Regions from separate parts of the Achromobacter sp. 2789STDY5608615 genome, predicted to be linked through region 1. Evidence: riboswitches for the same ligand, from Rfam matches in the RefSeq annotation. Region 1 holds a riboswitch; the other holds the start of a gene.
What was found. Region 1 has a riboswitch for fluoride ahead of crcB (fluoride efflux transporter CrcB). Riboswitches for the same ligand answer to the same signal wherever they lie in the genome.

Region 1 (12,056 bases):
GGGCCCCGGGCGCCAACGCCGGCGGCAGCGGCATCGGCCTGTCGCTGGTGGCGCAGATCGCCGCGCGCCATGGCGCGGTCGTGGCGTTCGCGCCAGGCCTGAACGGGCGCGGCGTGGGCTTGACGGTCACGTTCCCCGGCAACTTCGCGCCGGCCTGACGCCTGGCCGCCACGCACCGGGCGAGGGAACCTCGCCGGCTGCTTCGTTACTCACCGGGATGCGGGCAGCTCCCTGCCCGTGGACAACGATGCGCGGAGGCGTCCCATGAACGACATTGCGGCCTTGCGGTCAGGCGCGAATTACCTGCAGCATGAAGTTACCGATTTGCAGGAAGACCATATCAAGACGGCCAACAATTACTCCCGGCTGGCCCAACTGCTGGACGGCATCGCCGCCTCGAAGCAGGAACACCGGACCAATCTTGAGGCGCAATACCCCACGGCGTTCCAGCCCGATGCCAGGAATGGCGAGGCGGTCGCCAAGGGCGCCGACGAAATCCTGCAGCAGCAGCGATTGGTCCACGAATGCCTGTCCCTGGTGGGAGCGTTGAGCGAAGAAGAGCAGGTCCACGGCGAACAGCTCAATCGCGTCAACGAGCGCCTGCACGACGCCTTGGCGCTGGTCCGGCATGGTCATACGCCTTCGGTCGAGGATGCGACCCGGCTGCGCAGCCATCTGCAGGAGGTGCGCGACGACGTTTCCGCCATGGCCGACCGTCATCAGATGATGCTCCAGGCCAATGCCGCGTTGATGGAAATGATTGGCCAGTTGAAGGCCGAGGCGCCGAACGTGCCACCGCCGGTGCGGGATCCCCGGCAGGCCTTGGACAATATGCGGACGGAAGGGGATATCCAGATTCCCGTGGGCGGCATGGTGGCGCCATCCACCTCGGCGTTCCCCGTGCCGACCTCGTACGCGGTGAGCCGTCGTATCGAGGAGGGGTTGCAGCCTGGCAGCGCGTTGGGCTCGCGCGCCATCGTCAGTGCCGACGAGTCGAGCAGCCAGGTGGTCTGCAACAACCTGGTGCGTGTTTCGGCGCACGATCTCGAGGATCCCGCTCGCCTCGAGCGGGTGGTCCAATCACTCACCCACAATCCCGCCCGGGGCTGCTTTTCGGTCGCCGCGGAACGGCAGGGAGAGCTGACCGCGCCCTCTGACCAGATATTGTCGGCTCGCATGTTCAACACCGCGATCCTCATCATCGATCCGAAGAAGCTCGACCAACAGGATCAGGAGGGCCTGGGCGGCCTGCTGCTCGATCCGACGGTCAGTACGGAATGCTCGGTGGCCAGGGTCGGCCGGGATGCGATCATTGCCGCGATCGTGCCGCAGCGAACGGGCGGCGACGTGGGCGTTCCCACCCTGCAGGTGGGTGACACGACCGCCAATTTCGAAATGCGCGTTGGCGGCGGCAGCACGGCATTCCTGAACCTGACCATGCCTGACTACGCCCAGGGCCTGACCGACTTGCTGCGCGCCAATTCAGATCGGACGATGCTGATCCACCTGACGCGGTTCAAGTAAGCGCGGGGACCGCGCCCGCTCGGCCGCCTGTAGCGCGGCGGGGCGGGCGCGAGACCGCTGGGGCCTGACAGCCTTACTGATCCAGCTGGATCTTGGCGTCGGCGGCCACGTTTTTCCACTTCTTCACGTCGCTGGCGATCACGTTCTTGAACGCTTCCGACGTGCCGGCCACCACCGTGCCGCCCAGGCTGGCCATCTTGGCCTTGACCTCGGGGTTGTTGAGCGCCTTGACCGAGGCGTCGTGCAGCTTCTGCGTCACGTCGGCCGGCAGGCCCTTGGGCGCCAGCAGGCCGTTCCAGGCGTTGGCTTCATAGCGCGGCAGGCCGGCTTCCTTGAAGGTCGGCGTGTCGGGCAGTTCCGGCGAACGGGTGTCGGCGGCGATGGCGATGGGACGGATCTGGCCGCCCTTGATGTACGGCAGCGAGGCCGGCACCGGCTCCCAGATCATCGAGACCTGGCCGCTGATGACGTCGGTGAAGGCCGGGCCCGCGCCGCGGTAGGCGATGTGCATGAGCTTGGCGCCGGTCATCGACTTCAGCAGTTCCATCGCCAGGTTGCCCAGGCCGCCCGCGCCCGACGAGGCGTAGGTGTACTTGTCCGGGTTGGCCTTGGCGCTGGCGATCAGGCCGTTCAGGTCGGTGGCGGGGAAGTCCTTGGTCACGCTCAGCACGCCCGGCACGGTCACCAGCTGGGTGATGGCGGTGAAGTCCTGCACCGCGTCGTAGGTCAGGTTCTTGTAGACCGCCGGGTTGGTGCCGTGGGTGCTGGACGAGGCCAGCAGCAGGATGTAGCCGTCCGGCGCCGCGTCGGCCACGAAGCGGGTGCCGATCGAGCCGCCCGCGCCGGCCTTGTTCTCGACCACCACGGTGGCGCCCAGTTCGGTGCCCAGCTGCGCCGCGAACACGCGGCCGATGATGTCGGCGGTGCCGCCGGGGGCGAACGGCACGATCAGGCGCACGGGCTTGTTGGGATAGTCGGCCTGCTGCGCCGAGGCCGCGCCCGCGATCAGCGAGGCGCCGCTCAGCAACGCCACGGCGATTGCGGTTTTGGTCAGTTTCATGGTGTCTCCAGGCGAAGGTTAGTCGAGGCCGTTGAGCCAGTCGACGATCAGTTCGGCGATGCGGTCGCTGTTGCGGTCCAGCATGCAGAAATGGGAATTGCCGGCGATGCCGGCGGCGGGCAGGTCCAGCACGTCGGCGCGCCGGCCGGCCCGCCGCAGGGCGTCCCAGTAGGCGTCCGTCTGGGCGCGGTAGCGCCGCCAGGTGTCGTTGTGGTCGAAGTGGTCGCCCCAGACCAGCAGTTGCGGGGGCAGGGGGCCGTCGACGCGCTCGGGCGTGCCGGTCGGCTCCAGCGCCACCACGGCGCGGATCGGGCCGGGACATTCGCGCGCCAGCTGGGTGGCGTAGCCGCCGCCCTGGCTGTGGCCGATGACGATGCAGGGGCCGGCCAGATCGAGCAGTTGTCGGTAGGCGTCCAGCGCCATGGCGTCATGCGCCAGCCAGCGCGGCACGAACTGCTTGGCGAAGGCGTCGAAGGCATCGTCGGGAAATTGCTGCGCCGGATAAGCGCGGCGCGGCTGGCCGGCGGGCGCGTAGCCGTCGGCCGGACCGATGCGGAACAGCTGCCAGGCCTCTTCCTTGGAACGGAAGATGGGCGCCGCGTCATAGATCTGCGGATACATCGCCCATGAGGCGCGGCCGCGCTCGGGCGCGTCGGCCACGAACACGTCATAGCCGGATTGCAGCAGCCGCCAGAGCCAGCCCTGGCGGCCGTCGGGGGTGCTCTCCCATTGCGCGCCGGTCATGCCGCCGCCATGCCACAGCAGCACCGGGTGCGGGTGGCGCGGCTCGGCCAGGCGGTATTCCTGCACGTAGAGCTGGCCGGCGCAGTAGCTGCCGTTCATGTCGATGGCGCGCGCGGCGCCGTTGCCCACCACCTGCTTCTGCAGCACCGGCAGTCCGCCGGCCGCGACCTCGCGGCCGCCCAGGAAGTGGCTGCGCAGGGATTTCAGCAGGACGGGGGCGTCGGACATCGGCATCTCCAGAAGACGCCGTAATACTAGTTGTAACAAGCGCGGGGTTTGTGCAAAATGTGCAGGGCTTGTGCCGATACGGCACAGCGACACAAGAAGAAGGTGGAGACGGGATGGATATCAAGTGGCTCGAGGACTTCGTGGCCCTGTCGAAGGCGCGCAACCTGTTCCAGGCGGCCGAGGCGCGCAACGTCACGCATCCGGCCTTCGGGCGCCGCATCAAGGCGCTGGAGGACTGGGCCGGCGTGCCGCTGGTCGAGCGCGGGCATCAGGTCTCGACCCTGAACGCGGCCGGGCGCAGCATGCTGGCGGCCGCCATCGATGTGCTCGACATCCTGCGCGAGACGCGCCAGGGCCTGCAGAAGCCCGAACTGGAACGCACCCGCCGCATCGCCATCGCCTCCGGCAAGACGCTGGCGCATTCGGTGCTGCCGGGGCTGATGGCCAAGGTGCAGCAGGGCATGCAGCCGTTCCAGCTGAAGGTGGTCACCACCACGCTCAACTTTGGCATCGACATGCTGGCCGACGGCGAGGTCGATTTCCTGCTGTGCCACGCGCACGAGCCGCTGTACGCGCAGATCGACAACCCCAACTACCGCTTTCGCCGGGTCGGCGCCGACAAGCTGGTGGCCGTCAGCGCGCCGCTGGCGCCGGGCAGCCGCCACCCGCGCCACGCGGTGCCCAAGCTGGCCTCGGATCCGGCCGTGCCGTTCCTGGCCTACGCCGACAGCATGTCGCTGGGCCGCATCCTGCGCGACCGCCTGCGCGGCCTGTGCGTGCCGGCGCAGTTGCAGACCATGTACGAATCGGACCTGGCAGACGCGCTGCATGCCATGGCGCGGCAGGGCTTCGGCCTGGCATGGCTGCCGCACACGCTGGTCGAAGCCGACCTGCGCGCCGGCGTCCTGGCGCGGGCCGACAGCGCGCGCAACGACATCCACATGGAGATCCGGCTGTACCAGTCGGTGGACAACGCCAAGCCGCTGGCGCGCCAGGTGTGGAGCCGGATCGAGGCCTACGCGGCGCGCTAGGGGGAGGGCGGGGCGGCGCGCCAGCCGGCACCGTTTTCCGGTGGCCGGGCAGGAAACAGGGACAAAAGATGCCGAGCGCGCCCGGCAGGCATAAAATGGCGGATTCTTCTGCCATCCGACCACAGGATCCCGCGCCATGAACGCACGCATCCCCGACGACGCACTTCCTCCTACCCTCGATCCGAAGGCTCTGCAGGCTTTTGTGGACGACAAGTGGGACAACGAGATCATCCCCGCGCTGACCGACTACATCGCCATCCCGGCCAAGAGCCCGGCGTTCGATGCCGACTGGGAAAAGAACGCGTTCATCGAGCGCGTGGTGCGTGACGCGGCGCAGTGGGTCGAAGCCCAGAAGGTCTCGGGCCTGAAGCTGGAAGTGGTGCGCCTGCCGGGCCGCACGCCGGTGATCTTCTTCGACGCGCCCGCCACCCGCAGCGACAACGGCGACACCGTGCTGCTGTACGGCCACCTGGACAAGCAGCCTGAATTCTCGGGCTGGCGCGCCGGCCTCGGCCCCTGGACCCCGAAGTACGAGGACGGCAAGCTCTACGGCCGCGGCGGCGCCGACGACGGCTATGCCGTGTATGCCTCGCTCACCGCCATCATGGCGCTGGACAAGCAGGGCATCCCGCGCCCGCGCTGCGTCGGCATCGTCGAGACCTGTGAAGAATCCGGCAGCTACGACCTGCTGCCCTACGTCGACGCGCTGCGCGACCGCCTGGGCAACGTGGCCCTGGTGGTGTGCCTGGATTCGGGCGCCGGCAACTACGACCAGCTGTGGATGACCACCTCGCTGCGCGGCATGGTCTCGGGCACGCTGGAAGTGCAGGTGCTGGACGAAGGCGTGCACTCGGGCGACTCCAGCGGCGTGGTGCCGTCGTCGTTCCGCATCCTGCGCCACCTGCTGGACCGCCTGGAAGACAGCGGCACCGGCCGCCTGCTGCCGCAGAGCCTGCACTGCGAAATCCCCGCCGACCGCATCGAACAGGTGCACGCCACCGCCCGCATCCTGGGCGATGAAGTGTGGCGCCGTTTCCCCTGGAGCTGCGGCGCCGAGGGCGGCTTCGTGCTGCCCATGACCACCGAGCCGGAACAGGCCCTGCTGAACCGCACCTGGCGCCCGACCCTGTCGGTGACCGGCGCCGAAGGCCTGCCGCCGCTGTCCAGCGCCGGCAACGTGCTGCGCCCGCGCACCGCCTTCAAGCTGTCGCTGCGCCTGCCGCCGCTGATCGACGCCGTCGCCGCGTCCGAAGAGATCAAGGCCCTGCTGGAAGCCGACGCGCCCTACAACGCCAAGGTCCTCTTCAAGGCCAACGAAGGCGCCGCCACCGGCTGGAACGCGCCGGCCTCGGCGCCGTGGCTGACCCAGGCGCTGGATGCTGCCTCGCAGCAATACTATGGCGCGCCCTGCGGCTACATCGGCCAGGGCGGCACCATTCCGCTGATGAGCATGCTGCAGAAGGGCTTCCCCAAGGCCCAGTTCATGGTCTGCGGCGTGCTGGGCCCCAAGTCCAATGCCCACGGCCCGAATGAATTCCTGCACGTGCCCTACGGCAAGAAGCTGACCGCCGCGGTCGCGCAGACCATGGCGGCGATGCCGACGGCCTGATCGGCGGTGGCGGATGAAGGAAAGCCCGGCCTGGCCGGGCTTTTTTCATGGCGTCGGAGGCGCTGCCGAGGGGCGTGCCGATGGGCGGAACACGACGCGCATGGCTGTCTCGGAGGTCACTCGCAGGAGTACGTCGCAGCGGGGACGGGTGAATCGTTGCGCGATCCGCCGCAGTAATGCCCACAGGCCGCTCAGGATGAAGACGGTGTCCGTGATCGGGTTGGGAATGAATGAGAGGGGGGGCCGCATTTTGGGGCGCGATCTGTACCACGCTGTGCAAGCCGTCCGTCGCCAGCAGCGCCTGCATGCGCTGTGTCAGCATATCCATGGCGCTGATGTTCTCGACGTAGAAGTTCTCGCGTTGCCGCAGCAGCATCACCAATTCATCGTCGGACAGGCGGTTGGCGAAATAGGTGAGCGCGATGGCCATCCGTTTCTCTTGTCGTAGTCGTGGCGCCACTCTAGCGCGGCGCCACAGGCTCCGGCAATGTCGGACGGATGGCGAATGGCGAGCGCGGCCGTCAACGGCGCCCCGGCCGCCGCCGTCACAGCGTCCGCACCAGCGCCATCCCGCCGAACAGCGCCGCCAGCCCCAGGCCGAGCGACAGGCCGGCGTACAGCAGCGCCAGGCCGGCGCGGCCCTGTTCCACATGCAGCGCCGTTTCCAGCGCGAAGGTCGAGAAGGTGGTGAAGCCGCCGACGATGCCGGTGGTCAGGAACAGCCGGGTCGGCTGCGACACCGAGAACTTCAGCGCCAGCAGTTCGGTGATCAGCCCCATGACGAAGCAGCCGATCACGTTGGTGGCCAGGGTGGCGTAGGGGAAGGCGATCCAGCCCAGTCGCAGCGCGGCCAGGCTCATGCCGTAGCGCGCGGCGGAACCCAGGCCGCCGCCGACGAATACCAGCAGTAGATTCAAGATGTCTCTCCAGATCAAACGATGGAGAGCAACAGCCGGGGCTTGCCCACGGGCCGCGCGGTGGGGCAGCGCGGGCGGCCTCCAGCGAGGTCGCGGCCCGAAAACAAGACACCCGCCGCGGCGGGTGTTTGTCCGGACGACACCCGCTGCGGGCATGTTGCCCGGTCAGCAGGAGCCATCAGCCGAGATCGGCGGTTTTGGGAAGCTCCATTCCCATTGCCGGCCATTTTAGCCCAGGTCGGTCGCCTATACTCGCGTTTTGCCAGGATTACCCGCCATGATTTCCACTTCCGACGCCTACGCCAACGTGGTTGCCGAAACCCGCCATTGGCTCACCCAGGCCGTGATCGGCCTGAATCTCTGTCCGTTCGCCAAAGCGGTTCAGGTCAAGGACCAGATCCGCTTTGCCGTCAGCGATGCGACCGACGCCGAAGGCGTCCTGACCGACCTGCAGGACGAGCTGGCCCTGCTGGCCGAGGCCGATCCGGAAAAGATCGACGCCACGTTGTTGATCATTCCCGACGCGCTCGACGATTTCCTCGAGTTCAACGACTTCGAGGACCTGTCGGACCGCCTGCTCAAGCGCATGCGCCTGGTGGGCGAGCTGCAGGTGGCCACGTTCCACCCGCAGTTCCAGTTCGCCGACACGCAGCCGGACGACATCGAGAACTACACCAACCGTTCGCCGTACCCGATCCTGCATCTGCTGCGCGAGGACAGCATCGACCGCGCGGTCGAGTCCTTTCCCGACGCCGCCGAGATCTACGAGAAGAACATCGACACGCTGACGCGGCTGGGCCTGGAAGGCTGGCAGCGGCTGATGCGCAAGCCCGCCTGATGCCGGGCGCGGCCGGCGGCGAAGGCCGTCGGCGCCGTTGTCGCATCTGTCGGGACGCCGCCGCATCGGGGCGCGACCGCGCGGGCACGGTCGGCCGCGCGCGAACGTGAGTTCAGCGGGGCAACGATGCTCCACCGCAGATGGCGATGTCCTGGCCGGTGATGGCGGCCGCCTCGGCCGACAGCAGGAACGCCACCAGGGCCGCGATCTCGGCTGGCTGTATTAGCCGGCCGATGGGCGGCAGGCGCGCCGGACTGGCGGCCCGCGCGGGGGCGTCCAGCATGCCCGTCTGCGTCGCGGCGGGGGACACCACGTTCACCGTCACGCCGTTGCCCGCCAGTTCGGCGCCCCAGCTGCGCGCCAGCGCCACCAAGGCGGCCTTGGACGCGGCGTATTGGCCGCGGCCGGGCATGCCCTGCGCGACGCGGCTGCCGACCAGCACCACGCGGCCTGCGCCCCGCGCCACCATCGCCGGCGCCAAGTCCCGGGTCAGGCGCACCGCGGCATCCACGTGCAGCTTCCACATGCGTTCGCCGTCGGCGGGGTCCGATTGCGCCAGCGGCGCTACCCGCAACAGCCCCGCCGCATGTACCAGGGCCGTGACGTCGTCCAGGGCCTGCGAGGCCTGGCGGGTGGCGGCGTCGTCGCACAGGTCGACCTCGACATGCCGGTAGGCGGCATGCCGGGCCACGGCGGGCCCGAGGTCCAGCCCGGTCACGCGCCAGCCGCCGTCCAGCAGCCGCTGCACGATCGCCTGGCCGATGCCGCCGGTGGCGCCGGTGACGACGGCGTGGCCTGGCGTGGGATCAGTCGACATGGATGTGCCCCTCTTCGATGATCTTGCGCGAGCGCGCCATGTCGTCCTTCTGGAAACGCGTGAACTCGGCCGTGGTGATCGGCGTGATCGTCACGCCCAGCTGTTCGTACTTGGCCGCCATGCCCGAGGACAGGGCCTTGTTGACCTCGGCGTTGAGCTTCTCGACGATCGGCGCGGGGGTGCCGGCCGGCGCCCACAGGCCGTACCAGCTGTAGTACTGGTAGCCGGGCAGCACTTCGCCCACCGTGGGCACGTCGGGCAGGTTGGGCAGGCGCGCTTCCGAGGTGACGGCGAGGATCTTCAGCATGCCGCCCTTGTAGTACGACAGGGCGCCCAGCACCGGGTCGATGAATCCGTCGATGCGTCCGCCCACCAGGTCCTGCAGCGCGGGCGAGGTGCCGCGGTAGGGAATGACCATGTAGTCCAGGCCGCCCTGGCGCTTGAGCAGTTCGGTGGCCAGATGCCCGGCCGATCCGATCGAGCCGACGGCGAAGGTGAGCCGGCCCGGGTTCTGCTTGGCGTAGGCCAGCAGGCCGGCCAGGTCCGACACCGGCAGGTCCTTCTTGACCGAGACCGACAGCGGCGCCTTGCCGGCCATGGCGACGGGCACGAAGTTCTTGTCGACGTCGAAGGGCACCGACTTCATCGTCATCGGCGCCGTGGTGAAGGTCGAGGCGTTAAAGAGCAGGGTGTAGCCGTCGGCCGGCGACCGGGCCACCACGTCGGCGCCGATGATGCCGTTGCCGCCCGAACGGTTTTCCACCACGAAGCTCTGGCCGGTCTGCTCGCTCAGTTTCTGGGCCACGTCGCGGCCCAGCATGTCCAGCGTGCCGCCCGGCGGAAAGGGAATCACGAACCGCACCTGGCGTGCGGGATAGGCCGCCTCGGCCTGCGCCGCGCCGCCGCCCAGCGCCGTGCACAGGGCCAGCACGGCGCGCAACAGAATGGTTTTTCGCATGATGTGTCTCCTCGGGTTTTGATGTCGTCGCGGCGTGGCCGGGGCTGTCCCGCCCCTTGGCCGCCGCGCGATGCGGCGTCAGCGCGCCAGCAGTTCCGCCTTGGCCAGCGCGGCGCGCAGCGCGTCCATCTCGACCGGGCCGGGGGCCTCGGTGGGCGGACGCACCGTGGCGCTCTCCAGCACGCCGGCCAGATACATGCCGGCCTTCATGCGGGCATGCGCTTCGCCAGTGGGCTCGCCGGCGCCATACACCGCGTCCTTGAGCGGGGTGATCAGCGCCTGCACCGCCTGCGCGCGCTTCAGATCGCCGGCCTTCACCGCCTCCCACAGGTCGATGATGAGCTGCGGGATGAAGGTGGCGAAGCCGACCAGCGCGCCGTCCACGTCCTGCACCATCGAGGCCAGCAGGTATTCGTCGTGGCAGGTGAGAATGGCCTTGGAGGCATCGGCGTCGCGCAGCGCCTGGATGTCGCGGGCATACTTGTTCATGTCGCGCTGGCCGACCTTGAAGGCCTGCACGTAGGGCAGCCGCGCCAGGTCGGCCAGCAGGCTCGACGAATAGGACGCGCGCGTCCACGCCGGATAGACGTGGCAGACCAGGTCGAGATCGGGCGCGGCCTCGTGGATGGCCTGGAAGTATTCCAGCGCGTGGCCGGGCGTGAAGCCGAAACGCAACCAGTGGTGGGGCGGCATCACATCCAGCGCGGCGGCGCCGGCGGCGCGCGCGGCGCGGGCGTGTTCGGCGGCCTCGGCGATGCCTTCGCACACGATCGAGGAAATCACGGGCAGCCTGCCGCGCAGCTCGTCGGCCACGATGCGGGTGACCTGCGCGCGTTCGGCGGGCGTCAGCGAAAACACCTCGCCGGTGTGGCCGTTGGTCATGACGGCGACCACGCCGTCGTGGCCCGCCAGCCAGCTGGCCAGGCGGCGCAGCGCGGGCTCGTCGATGCGGCGGTCGGCGGTGAACGGGCAGGCGATCGCGGGGATGATGCCACGGTAATTCGGGATGGAAGGCATGGGTGTTTTCCAGGTCCTGTGGGTGGGGGAATGGCCGCTATGATTGCGGCATCCCCTTTGGGCCGTCCAATACTCGAATTGCATAGAATTATCTATGCTGCGCTGCAAACAATCATGGGACCTGGAAACCGACCTCTGGACATGAATTGGCTGGAGGATTTCCTCGCGCTGGCCGACACCGGAAGTTTCTCGCGCGCGGCGGAAGCGCGCGCCATCGCGCAGCCCGCGTTCAGCCGCCACATCCGCGCGCTGGAGGAATGGGTGGGCGCCGATCTGTGCGATCGCAGCTCGCACCCCACCGAGCTGACCGCCGCCGGCCGCCGCTTCCTGCCGCTGCTCAAGCAGGTGCTGGCCGACCTGGAGGCGGCGCGCATCAAGGCGGTCGCGGCCCACGCGCAGGATGCCGCCAGCCTGCGCTTCGCGGCGACCCATCTGCTGTCGCTGACCTTCTTTCCGAAATGGCTGGCCGGCCTGGAAGCGGACATGGAAGTCGGCGCGATCCAGATGATGTCCGACAGCTTCCAGGCCTGCGAAGACCTGATGGCGCAGCGCCGCGTGCAGTTCCTGCTGTGCCACCGGCATCCGGGCGTGGCCAGCCGCCTGGATGAAACCGCCTATCCCATGGTGCGGCTGGGCTCGGACACGCTGGTGCCGGTCAGCGCACCGGCCGCGTCCGGCCGTGATGGCGAGCCGGCGCACCGCCTGGCGGGCGACGCCGCCGTGGACTTCCTGGCCTATGGGCCGGCCTCGGGCCTGGGGCGCATCGTGGCCAGCCAACTGCGCAAGAAGGATCTGGGCGAGGAACGCATCCGCGCCAATTTCGTCGGGCCGCACGCCACGCTGCTGCGGACCATGGCGGTGCAGGGCCGCGGCGTCGCCTGGCTGCCCGGCATGCTGGTGCAGGACGATCTGGCGCAGGGCAGGCTGGTGCGCGCGGGCGGCGCCGAATGGGATATCCCGGTGGAGATCTGCCTGTACCGCCAGCCGACCGACATGGCCGCGGTAGCTGAACAGCTATGGCGGCTGGCGCAGGCGCGTGCGGCGGCCTGACCGACAGCGCCGCCCGCGCGCATGGGCATGATCCTCGACCCCTTGCGCTAGGGGTTGCGATGGAACCTTTCCCGTCCTGGGGTTACTGAATGGCGTTTTCGGGCTGTCAGGAGTTCCCCATGAAGAAATATCGTTGCCGTCCCTTGCCACTGATGCTGGTCCTTGCCGGTGTCATGCTGCACGGCGCGCCTGCCGCTTTCGCCGCGGGCTCGGGCGGCGCGGGCGCGGTGGGGATACCCGGCGGCGGCGCCTTTGGCGGGCCG
Region 2 (12,056 bases), on a different contig from region 1:
TCACCGCCTGGTCGGCGAACGAGGCGCGCGCGTCGGCGATGTCGTTCATGCCGAACCACGCGGCCAGCGAGGCCAGCGCGATGGGGATGACCCAGATGAAGCCGGCATTCTGCAGCCACAGGCTGCGCTGCACGTCACCCGCCGTGACGGTCTGCGGCTCGCCACCGAGGGCGCCGAACACGCCCATCGAGATCACCACCGGCACCACGAACTGCACCAGCGACACGCCCAGGTTGCCGATGCCGGCGTTCAGGCCGGTGGCCAGGCCCTTCTTGTCCTTGGGAAAGAAGAAGCTGATGTTGGCCATGCTGGAGCTGAAGTTGCCGCCGCCCAGGCCGCACAGCAGCGCCAGGATCAGCAGCGTCGGGAACGAGGTGGTCGGGTCGCGCAGCGCGAAGCCCATGCCCAGCGCCGGGATCAGCAGCGAGGCGGTCGAGATCGCGGTCCACTTGCGGCCGCCGAACACCGGCACCAGGAACGAATAGAAGATGCGCAGCGTGGCGCCCGACAGCGCCGGCAGCGCGGTCAGCCAGAACAGCTGGTTCTTGGACAGCATGAAGCCGGCGCGGTCGAGATTGACCACCACCACGCTCCACAGCATCCAGATGCTGAACGCCAGCATCAGCGCGGGAATGGAAATCCACAGATTGCGGTTGGCGATGCGGGCGCCGGTCTGTTTCCAGAAGCCGGGGTTTTCCGGCTCCCAGCGCGCCAGGACATGGGAAGACATAGGTTTTCTCCGGTGAGGTCGGGGGGTTAGGGCCTGTTCACACTGAAAGGAGCCTCGCACAGGCCGGTAATCGGCCGCCAGGCTAGGCGCGGTCGCCGCCGCGTGGCTGTGCCACGCAAGGTGAGCGCAACGACGCCTGGCGGCCGATTACCGGCCTGCCCGAAGGGTGAGTACCCAAATGAGCGCCTCTCGTCGTTGCGAATGCTCGTCGGGGGCCTGCCACGTCTGCGCTTCGCGCCTTGATAGTCACTCATTTGGGTGCTCATGCGAGGCTCCTTTCAGTGTGAACAGGCCCTGAGCGGCTTGCCGCCGCGCGGTGGCGGCGCTTTCGGGCCGGAAACTGAAATGCATGAAGATGAGCGAGACGCAGACCGTGCCGTACAGCAACATGAAGGCGCTGGAACGCACGCCGGTCAGGTCCAGCAGCACGCCGAACAGGATCGGCAGGATGAAGCCGCCCAGGCCGCCGGCCAGGCCGACGATGCCCGAGACCGCGCCGATGTTCTGGCCGAACTCATCCGAGATGAACTTGAAGACCGAAGCCTTGCCGATGGCCATGGCGATGCCGACAATGAACAGCAGGATGGTGAAGCTGGTCGGGCCCAGGGCGATGTCGAACTGGCGCGGGCCGCCGGTGGTCAGCACGGTGAAGTGCGTCTGCGGATAGCTGAGGATGAAGAACGCCACCCAGCACACCCACATCACCCACCAGGTGGTCTTGTAGGCGCCGTAGCGGTCCGAGATCCAGCCGCCCACGGCGCGCAGCACGCCGCCCGGCAGCGAGAAGCACGCGGCCAGCAGCGCCGCCAGCTTCATGTCGAAGCCGTATTCGCCGATGTAGTACTTGGTCATCCAGAGCGCCAGCGCCACGTAGCCGCCGAACACCACCGAGTAGTACTGGCAATAGCGCCACACGCGCGGGTCCTTCAGCATCGCCATCTGCTCGCGCAGCGAGGCGCCGCCGACCACCCGGTGCGACGGATCCGAGGCCGAGAACAGCCAGAACAGGATCGCCGTCACCAGCAGGGCCACCGCGTAGACCTGCGGCACGATCACCCAGGCGCCGCCGGCGGCGGCGATCAGCGCCGGCGCCACGAACTTGGTGATGGCCGAGCCCGAATTGCCGGCGCCGAACACGCCCATGGCCAGGCCCTGCTTGTTGCGTGGAAACCAGCGCGCCACATAGGGCGTGCCGACCGAGAACGAACCGCCGGTCAGGCCCACGAACAGCGCCAGCACCAGGAACTGCCAATACTCGGTGGCGTAGGACAGCAGCCAGATCGGCACCACCGCCAGCAGCATCAGCACGAAGAACACCGGGCGGCCGCCATAGCGGTCGGTCCAGATGCCCAGCGGCACCCGCACCAGGGAGCCGGTCAGCACCGGCATGGCGGCCAGCAGGCCGAATTCGGTCTCGGACAGGCCGAGCTGTGTCTTGATGGGAATGCCCAGCACCGCGAAGATCATCCATACCGCGAAACAGATGGTGAAGGCGAAGGTGCTGGATACCAGGACCCGCATGGGCGCGCTGGCCGAGGGGTGGGTTGATGCCATGGTGGTTCTCGCTTTTTTTGCACACGGAATACGACAGCCCCAAGCCTAGGCATCCTCGCCCCCCCCCGCCACCATTCGCCGGCCGACCAAATCCCCCCTGCCGATGTGACTAGTCACCCCGGAAAAGCCGCCGCGTTTGCGCGCGATCAAGCGCGCGCGGTGGGCGACATCCGCCGGACGGCGTTAATATGTATTTCAAATACACATTAAAGGTCGGTACGCCGGCCGCCCCGTGCAAAGGCCCCCAATGTCCACCCTGCTCACCCTGGAAGAACCCGCCGCCGACGGCGCCGCGCGGCCGAACTGGCGCGCCTTCACCGAAATGGGCTTCCGCCCGTTGTATCTGGCCGGCTGTTCCTGGGCGCTGGCGTCCGTGCTGCTGTGGGTGTTCGCGCCGGCCCGGCTGGCCGGCGTGCTGACCGCCATGCCCTGGCACGCGCACGAGATGCTGTGGGGCTTCGTGGCCACCATCGCGGTCGGCTTCCTGCTGACGGCGGGCGCCAACTGGACCGGCCGCAATCCGCTGCGCGGCGCGCCGCTGGCGGCGCTGTGCGCGGTCTGGCTGGTGGCGCGCGGCGCCTACCTGGCGCCCGGCATGACGGCGTTCACCCTCGCGGCCGCGGCCGACCTGCTGTTCTTCCTGTGGGCCGCCGCCGCGCTGGCGCGCGCCGTCTGGATCACGCGCAACCGCCGCAACTACGGCGTGCCCCTGCTGCTGCTGGCACTGGCCGCGGCGCATGCGCTGTACCTGCGCGCCGCCCTGGCCGGCGATTACGTGGCGCTGATGCGCTACTTCAACACCGGCCTGCTCGCCATGGCGGTGCTGACGCTGCTGATCGCGCGCCGCGTGCTGCCGTTCTTCGCCAAGCGCGCCGTGCAGGGCCTGGAGATTCCGCCCCACACCCGCAGCGGCCATTGGCAGCTGGGCGCCGGCGTGCTGGCGATTGCCTGCCTGCTGGCCGGCGCGCCGCGCGCCGCCGCGCTGCTGCTCGCGGTCACCGGCGTCCTGGCGCTGGCGCAGTGGCTGGCCTGGAAGCCCTGGGCCGCGCGCCGCGTGCCGCTGCTGTGGATCCTGTACGTGGGTTATCTGGGCCTGGGCATCGGCCTGCTGGCGGGCGCGGCGCAACTGGCCGGCTACGTGGCGCGGCCAGCCTGGCCGGCGCACGTCATCGGCGTGGCCGGTTTCTCGGTGCTGATCATCGGCATGGCCACGCGCACGGCGATGGGCCACCTGGGCCGGCCGCTGCGCGCCGACCGCAGCATGGTGCTGAGCTACGCCCTGGTGATCCTGGCGGCGCTGCTGCGCCTGGCCGCCCTGCTGCCAACCGGCGCCACGGCGGGGTTGCTGCACGCCTCGGCCTGCGCCTGGGCGCTGGGGTTCGGCCTGTATCTGTGGCGCTTCTTCCCGTGGATGATCCGGCCGCGCGCGGACGCCGCGGCCAAGCCGGCCGCGCCGCTGATGAAGATCGTGCCCGCCGGGCCGCGCCGGGCGCCCTGAGATCCGGGCGGCCCCGGCCTCAGCCGCGCGCTTCGCGCCGGCGGCTCGCTTCCAGTTGCTTCTTCATGGCCTTGAGCCAGGCCTTGAGCTGCTGCATGTCGACGAACTGCGACAGCTCGAACTCCAGCTCGCCGATGTAGTCCTGCACATCGGCGATTTCCGCCTCCAGGTCTTCCATCAGGTCGGCCGGGTCGATCGGCTGCTCCGGATCGAAGCGGTATTCGGCCTTGAAGTCGCGCTCGAACGCGGCCAGCTCGCGGTTCAGCGCGGCCAGTTGTTCCCGCAGCACGGGAATGGCCTGCGCGAGCGTGTCCTGGGGCACGCCGTCCAGGCCATCCGGCCCCAGCGCCAGCAAGGCCTCGGCCTGCGCCAGCGCGTCGGGCCCGAACGTCGCCGCGGTGGCGGGCGCGTCTGCCTGGGCCTGCTCGGAGGCGGCCATCTCGGCCATCTCGGCCGCCTCGGCCTCGCGTTCCTCGGCCACTTCGGCGTCGATGTCGGAATCGCTGTGCTTGCGGTAGACCGCCTTCAGGCGCTCGACGTCGCATTCGGCCGGCGTGCTATCCAGCAGGATCGAGAACAGCGTCTCCTGCCCCAATTGCGCGGCGATCTCGGACACCAGTTGGCGTTCCGCCTTGGTCAGCTCCTTCTGCTTGGCGGCATGGTCGAAGCAGAACACCAGCCCGGCCTTGAGCTCGATCTCGGTGACCTCCAGCGGCGCCAGCACCTCGGCATGCTTGCCCTGGTACTCGCGCGCCACGGTTTGCCACAGCTGCAACGCGGCGCGGTCGGTGCGCAGCGCGTCGATCAGCGCGGCGGCGGAGGTATTTTCTTGCATGGATGAAACCCTATGAGCGGCCCGGCGTGCGCCGGGGCGGAAACTGGCTGGAAAACCGTATTATCCCCGTTCACAGCCCTTCGCCCCAGGCGCTGGCCAAACCCCGTAGCGCCGCCGCCGGGTCGGCCGCCCTGGCCTGCTGGTCGCGCAGGCGGCAGATCTCCGGATCGCGCTCGAACAGGCCGCGCGCATGGACGCGGGCCAGCTCGGTCAAGCCGGCGGTCTTGGGTTGGCGGATCGCGGTGAAGGCGCCCAGCGCCGCCTCCAGGTCGCGTGGCCCGGCCGCCAGGCATTGGCCCAGATGCCAGGCATCCTCCAGCGCCTGGCAGGCGCCCTGGCCCGAGGTCGGCAATGGCGCATGCGCGGCATCGCCCACCAGCAGCACATTGTCCCGGTGCCAGACCGCCGGCGTGTCCAGGTCATGCACGGCGATCAGGCGCACGGCGTCGGCGGGCGTCGCCTGGATGATGCGCGCGACCGGCGCGGCCCAATCGGCGAAAAGGCCGGCGACCTCCGCGCGCGGATCCGCCCCCTGCCCGGCGGCGGACAGCGGCCGGACCTGGGCCCCCGCCCAATAGACCAGATCCGGCCGCACCGCGACGCAGCCGAAACGCTCGCCGACGCCCCAATAGTCCTGGATGGCGATGTCATCGGCCAGGCCCGGCGCCGACGCGACACCGATCCAGTTCACGAACCCTTGGTACACCGGCGTGTTGTCACCCGTGACGAACCGACGCGCCACCGAGTCCATCCGGCCATCCGCGCCGATGAGCAGGTCCGGCCGGATGGCGGCGCCATTGCCGAACCGTGCGGTGGCGCGGCCATCATCGCCCGGCTCGATCGCCACGGCGCAGTGGTCATACTCGACCGTGATGCCGGCACGCGCCGTGTGCGCCAGCAGCGCGGCCAGCAGGTCGCGGCGCAGGATCGTATGGGTCGGGTAACCCATCAGGCGATCCAGCGCGGTGATGTCGAGTCCCCCCAGGGCATTGCCCGCGGGGTCGTAACGGCGCATCGCCACCGGCTTTCCCCCCAGCGCCGCGATGTCCGGCAGCAGGCCGAGCCGGTCGAGCACGAACCCCGCATTGGGCCATAGCGTCACGCCGGCCCCCATGGCGGCCGGCGCGGCGCCGCGTTCGTAGACCCGCGGCCGATGCCCCGACCGATGCAGCGCGAGCGCCACGCTCAGGCCGGCAATCCCGCCGCCCAGTATTCCGATGTCCATGCTGAATTCCTGTTCAAATTCCGCGTGCCGGCCCGACGCCGCACACAGGATCCGCATCGTAGATTCCGCCGGATGCGAGAACTAGTATGGAAAAATGGGTTCCTTTCATATCTCAAACGGGATAATCATGGGCCAGGCCCTGGATCTGAACAGCGTTCGCGTCTATGCGGCGGTCGTGGATGAACAGAGTTTCGCGGGCGCGGCGCGGCGTCTGGCCATGCCCTCATCGAACGTCAGCCGCCATGTCGCGGGACTGGAGCGGCGGCTGGGCGTGAGGCTGCTGGAACGCAGCACCCGCCACCTGCGCATGACCGAAGCCGGCCAACTGCTGTACCAGCGGGCCAAGCCGCTGCTGGATAGCCTGGCCGCCACGGAAGAGGAACTGGGCGCCGTCCGCCAGGCGCTGCGCGGGCCGCTGCGCCTGTGCATGCCCGGCGAAGCGCCACGGCTGCTGGCGCCGATCCTGGCGGAATTCTGCGACCGTCATCCCGGCATCGACCTGGCCTGCGACACCCGCCTCGACGGCATCGACGCCCTGCGCGAGGATGTCGATCTGTCGATCGTGTTCCATCGCGGCCGCCAGGACGACAGCAGCCTCATCACCCGTGAACTGGCCATCCTGCCCAGCATCGTCGTCGCCGCGCCGGCGCTGCTGGCCCGCGTCGGCGCCCCGCGCCAGGCGCGCCAGCTCAAGGCGCTGCCCTGCATCACCACCCTGAGCGCGCTCAAGGGCATGCCGTGGCAATTCGTGGACGCGGCCGGTGACATCGTCAAGGTGCCGGTGCGCAGCCGCTACCGCGTCAACAGCGGCGAACTGGCGCTGGTGGGCGCGCGCCAGGGCATCGGCTTCGCGATCCTGGCGGCCGCCTCATGCCAGGAAGACCTGGCCACCGGCCGCCTGCGCGAAGTGCCGTTGGACCTGCAACCCGCGCCGCTGCAATTGCTGGGCGTCTACAGTCACCGCCAGTCGGTCAGCGCGCGGGCCCGGGCGCTGCTGGATCTGATCCAGCAACGCCTGGCCGAGGTCGGCCTGGGCCCGGCCGCCGCGCCTGCGCCGCAAGCATAGGGGTCCCTGACCCGCCCGGGTTCAGCCCATGGCCGGCTCGGCGCCGGGGATCAGCGGGATCTCGCACTTGAGCAGCACCGCCCGGACCTTGTGCAGTTCGGCCGCATGGTCATGCAGGAAGGTCCGCAGCACCGCTTCGCGGTCGATCAGCTCGATGCATTGCGGGTGTTTCATGTGGGTGACCTCCGGGTGATGATGGCTCAGGCGTTCGCCCGCCAGGTAGCCGGACTGGATGGGGTGCAGCACCGCCTGCTGGATGCCGGCGCGGCGCGCGGCGTTGATCAGGTGGTGGGCCAGCGCGGGCGCGCTCAGCCGGTGCCAGAAGCGCGTGGCCCGGGCCCGGGCCGAAATGGGAAAGTACAGGCGCAGCGCGGTCAGGTCGGTCGTCATCGGGTCAGGTCCTCGGGTCATTGTTCAGGGGTGCGCGCCACGGACTGCTGGCGCAGCCGCTTGCGGTACGCGCCCAGTTCCGACAGCCGCAGTTCCCCGGGCAGCGCGCGGTGCTTGGCGTGTCCCACGCGCTGCGCGCGGTAGATGCCGCTGTGTCCCGAGAACAAATAGGCCGCGATGCAGGCGATGGCGGCGAACGGCGCGATGTCCGGCCCGAACAGCTCGATCGCCATGACGATGGTGGCGATGGGCGTGTTGGCGGCGCCGGCGAACACGGCGACAAAGCCCAGCCCGGCCAGCATCGAGAACGGCAATTGCAGCAGCGGCGCCAGCGCGTTGCCGAGCGTGGCGCCGATGTAGAACAGCGGCGTCACCTCGCCGCCCTTGAAGCCGCTGCCCAGCGAGGCCACGGTGAACAGCAGCTTGCCGGCGAAGTCCCACGGCGCCGCCGGCTGCTGGAACGCCTGCACGATCGAGGGGATGCCCAGGCCGATGTAGCGATAGCCGTCGGTGGCCCACACCGCCGCCGCGATCACCGCTCCGCCCGCCAGGGGCCGCAGCGGCGCGTAGGCGATATGCCGCTTCATGAAAGCGCCGATGGCGTGCGCGCTGTTGGCGAAGACCATGCCGATCAGGCCGAACAGGATGCCCGCCACCACCACGCTCAGCACGCTCACCAGGCCCAGCGGCGCGACCTGCGACACCGCATAATGGGTGTGGTGGATGCCCAGGGCCTGGCCCACCTGGTCCGCCGCGATCGCCGCGACCACGCAGGGAAAAAGCGCGTCATAGCGCATGCGGCCGATCGCCAGCACCTCCAGCCCGAAGATGGCCCCCGCCAGGGGCGTGCCGAACACCGAGGAAAAGCCCGCCGCGATGCCCGCCATCAGCACGATCCGCCGATCCTCCGGGCGCAGCCGCAGAAGATGCGTCAGTTGGTCGGCCAGCGCCCCGCCCATCTGCACCGCCGTGCCTTCGCGGCCCACGGACGCGCCGAACAGGTGCGAGATCACCGTGCCCCCCAGCACCATGGGCACCATGCGCAGGGGAATGACTTTCTTGGGATCGTGGATCTCGTCGATGATGAGGTTGTTGCCCGCTTCCACCGGACGCCCCAGGCGCAGATAGCACCAGCCGACGAAAAAGCCCGCGACGGGCAGCAGCCAGATGAGCGCCGGATGCGCCAGGCGGGTGGCGGTCGCCCAATCCAGGGCGTGCAGGAAAAGCGCCGAGGCGGCGCCCGCCAGGCAGGCGACGATGAAGGCGATGACGAGCCATTTGCCGATGTACGGCAGCAGTTCCAACTGTTCCAGGCGGGAGGGGCGAGACATGGTGTTCCGGGTCCGAGGATAAAAACTCCCCTGAATCCACCAGGCTGCGGGATGCGTCGGGCGCGGGCAAGAAAACCGCGGACGCAAAAAATGCCTACAGCCCCGGCGGTGCCAGGGATCTGTAGGCATCATCAGCCGCGCAAGGCGCGCGGCGGTTGGTGGAGGAATGCCATCTCCGACGAACGGACGAATGCTAGCAGCCCGCCAACGGCGAGGCAAGCGCGTCGCGATGCGCCCGCCGCGCGGCAGGCCGGCCGCGCCGCAACCTGACAGAAAACTGATTCCAAAACGCTAATAATTATTATTCAGATAGAATCCGTCCTGTCCCCAACTTTCCGTCCCCGGCAGTACCAAGATGTCCCTGCCCCCTTCCGTGGGCGCCGCCTCCTCGCGCCAGCGCCTGGTGCTGGCCGCTCTCCTGGCCGTGGCCGCGCTGGCCGCGTGGGCGCTGTGGCGCTACGCCCTGCAAGGCCCCGCGCCCGCCGCCATTCCCAATTACGGCCAGCAACCGGTTCCCGTCGGCATCGCCGCCGCGCGCAGCGGCCCGCTGCCGCGCGACCTGCACGCGCTGGGCACGGTCACGCCGCTGGCGCAGGTGGTGCTGCGCAGCCAGGTCGACGGCCAGTTGCAACGCCTGCACTACACCGAAGGCCAGGCGGTGAGCCGCGGCCAACTGCTGGCCGAGATCGACCCGCGCCCCTACCAGGCGGCGCTGGCGGCGGCCGAAGGCGAACTGGCGCGCGTCGAGGCGCTGCTCGGCAATGCCGAGATCGACCTGCGCCGCTACCGGCAGCTGGCGCGCCAGGAAGCGGTGGCGGGCCAGCAGCTGGACACCGCCGAGGCCCAGGCGCGCAGCTACGCCGCGCAGCGCCAGCGCCTGGCGGCCGGCGTCGCCGACGCCCGCCGCCTGCTGGCGCAGACCCGCATCCAGGCGCCGCACGACGGCCGCATCGGCTTTCGGCGCGTGGACGCCGGCAACCACGTGCGCGCCGCCGACGCCAATGGCCTGGCCACCCTGGTGCAGACGCGCCCGATCTCGGCGCTGTTCTCGATTTCGGAGACCCATCTGGACCTGCTGCGCCAGGCCCAGGCGCAGGCCGGCGACGCCGCCCTGCAGGTGCAGGCCTGGGACGCCGACGAACGCCGCCTGATCGCGCTCGGCACGCTGCAGGCGCTGGACAACCAGATCCACGCCGCCAGCGGCACGGTCAAGCTGCGCGCCCTGTTCGAGAATGCCGACGAGGCGCTGTTCCCGAACCAGTTCGTCAATATCCGGCTGGCGCTGGCGCGGCAGGAAGACGTGCTGTCGATTCCCACGGCGGCGGTGCAGTACGGCGCCGACGGCGCCTTCGTCTTCGTCATCGATGACGACCAGCGCGCCACCCGGCGCGACCTGACGCTGGGCCGCGCCAACGCCGGCCGGGTCGAAGTCCGCTCGGGCCTGGCCGCGGCCGAGCGCGTGGTGGTCGAAGGCGTGGACCGCCTGCATGACGGCCGCGACGTGCTGATCGTGGAAACCCAATGAGCCTGTCACGTCCCTTCATCCTGCGGCCGGTCGCCACCTCGCTCCTGATGCTGGCGCTGCTGCTGTCGGGCATCCTCGCCTGGCGCATGCTGCCGGTGGCGGCGCTGCCGCAGGTCGACTACCCCATCATCCAGGTCACCACGCCCTATCCGGGCGCCAGCCCCGACGTCACCGCGCGCGCCGTGACCGCGCCGCTGGAGCGCCGCTTCGGCCAGATCCCGGGGCTCAAGCAGATGTCGTCCTCCAGCGGCAGCGGCATCTCGGTGATCACGCTGCAGTTCTCGCTCGACGTCTCGCTGGGCGTGGCCGAACAGGAGGTGCAGGCCGCCATCAGCGCCAGCGGCTCGCTGCTGCCGTCCGACCTGCCGACGCCGCCGGTGTACCGCAAGGTCAACCCGGCCGACGTGCCGATCCTGACGCTGGCCGTGACCTCGGATTCGCTGCCGCTGCCGCAGGTCTACGACCTGGTCGACACCCGCATGACGCAACGCCTGGCGCAACTGTCGGGCGTGGGCATGGTGAGCCTGGCCGGCGGCCAGCGGCCCGCGGTGCGGGTGCAGGCCAACCCGATGGCGCTGGCCGCGCGCGGGCTGCAACTGACCGACCTGCGCGAGGCCATCGCCAAGGCCAACTCCAACCAGCCCAAGGGCAGCTTCGACGGCCCGGTGCGCTCGGTCATCATGGACGCCAACGACCAGCTGCAAAGCGCGCAGGAATACCGCGACCTGATCGTGGCCTGGCGCAATGGCGCGCCGGTGCGCCTGGGCGACGTCGCCACGGTGGAGGACGGCGCCGAGGACCGTTACCTGGCCGCCTGGGTCGACCGCCAGCCGGCGGTGCTGGTGAACATCCAGCGCCAGCCCGGCGCCAACGTCATCGCGGTGGCCGACCAGGTCAAGGCGCTGCTGCCGCAGCTGACCGCCAGCCTGCCGGCGGCGGTGCAGGTGCGGGTGCTGACCGACCGCACCGAAAGCATCCGCGCCTCCGTGCGCGGCGTGCAATGGGAGCTGGCCTTCGCCGTCGGGCTGGTGGTGCTGGTGACCTTCCTGTTCCTGCGCAACCTGCCGGCCACGCTGATCCCCAGCCTGGCGGTGCCGCTGTCCCTGATCGGCACGTTCGGCGTGATGCATCTGGCGGGCTTCTCCACCAACAACCTGACGCTGATGGCGCTGACCATCGGCGCCGGCTTCGTGGTCGACGACGCCATCGTCATGCTGGAGAACATCGCCCGCTACCGCGAACAAGGCCACAGTCCGATGGCGGCCGCGCTCAAGGGCGCCGGGCAGATCGGCTTCACGCTGGTGTCGCTGACGCTGTCGCTGATCGCCGTGCTGATCCCGCTGCTGTTCATGGAAGACGTGGTCGGCCGGCTGTTCCGCGAATTCGCCATCACGCTGGCGGTGGCCATCCTGATCTCGCTGGCGGTGTCGCTGACGCTGACGCCCATGATGTGCGCGCGCCTGCTGCCGCCGCACGCCGAGCGCCCGCCCGGCCTGCTCGACCGCCTGCAGGCGCGCTACGCCGGCTGGCTCGACATCACCCTGCGCCACCAGCGCCTGACGCTGCTGGCGATGCTGGCCACCGTCGTGCTGACCGGCCTGCTGTACCTGGCGGTGCCCAAGGGCTTCTTCCCGGTGCAGGACGGCGGCGTGCTGCAAGGCGTGACCCAGTCGGCGCAAAGCACCTCGTTCGAGGCCATGTCGCGGCGCCAGCAGGCGCTGGCGCAACGCCTGCTGGAAGATCCCGACGTCGCCAGCCTGTCGTCCTTCATCGGCATCGACGGCATGAACGCCACCCTCAACACCGGCCGCCTGCTGGTCAACCTCAAGCCCTGGAGCGAGCGCGGCGCGCCGCTGGCCGACATCATGGCGCGCCTGGACGCCCGCGCCCGCCAGGTGCAGG

Region 2: another riboswitch for fluoride. It lies ahead of AOZ49_RS09970 (voltage-gated chloride channel family protein); the one in region 1 lies ahead of crcB (fluoride efflux transporter CrcB).

Annotation. Positions count from the first base shown of each region.
Region 1 is NZ_CYTY01000034.1:52,662-64,717, reverse strand. Features, by position in the region: gene AOZ49_RS24235 (ATP-binding protein) at 1-158, shown strand, start outside; gene AOZ49_RS24230 (hypothetical protein) at 265-1,524, shown strand; gene AOZ49_RS24225 (Bug family tripartite tricarboxylate transporter substrate binding protein) at 1,598-2,584, opposite strand; gene AOZ49_RS24220 (alpha/beta hydrolase) at 2,603-3,556, opposite strand; gene AOZ49_RS24215 (LysR family transcriptional regulator) at 3,670-4,587, shown strand; gene AOZ49_RS24210 (M20 family metallopeptidase) at 4,724-6,196, shown strand; gene AOZ49_RS24205 (hypothetical protein) at 6,393-6,644, shown strand; gene crcB (fluoride efflux transporter CrcB) at 6,742-7,113, opposite strand; fluoride riboswitch at 7,276-7,337, opposite strand; gene AOZ49_RS24195 (DUF1415 domain-containing protein) at 7,391-7,951, shown strand; gene AOZ49_RS24190 (SDR family NAD(P)-dependent oxidoreductase) at 8,064-8,768, opposite strand; gene AOZ49_RS24185 (Bug family tripartite tricarboxylate transporter substrate binding protein) at 8,758-9,726, opposite strand; gene AOZ49_RS24180 (dihydrodipicolinate synthase family protein) at 9,805-10,743, opposite strand; gene AOZ49_RS24175 (LysR family transcriptional regulator) at 10,885-11,793, shown strand; partial or broken gene AOZ49_RS33080 (hypothetical protein) at 11,913-12,056, shown strand, end outside.
Region 2 is NZ_CYTY01000009.1:54,492-66,547, reverse strand. Features, by position in the region: gene AOZ49_RS10005 (NarK family nitrate/nitrite MFS transporter) at 1-730, opposite strand, end outside; gene AOZ49_RS10000 (MFS transporter) at 977-2,284, opposite strand; gene AOZ49_RS09995 (NnrS family protein) at 2,532-3,782, shown strand; gene AOZ49_RS09990 (hypothetical protein) at 3,802-4,617, opposite strand; gene AOZ49_RS09985 (FAD-dependent oxidoreductase) at 4,688-5,842, opposite strand; gene AOZ49_RS09980 (LysR family transcriptional regulator) at 5,970-6,908, shown strand; gene AOZ49_RS09975 (DUF190 domain-containing protein) at 6,930-7,298, opposite strand; gene AOZ49_RS09970 (voltage-gated chloride channel family protein) at 7,316-8,629, opposite strand; fluoride riboswitch at 8,745-8,815, opposite strand; gene AOZ49_RS09965 (efflux RND transporter periplasmic adaptor subunit) at 8,985-10,154, shown strand; gene AOZ49_RS09960 (multidrug efflux RND transporter permease subunit) at 10,151-12,056, shown strand, end outside.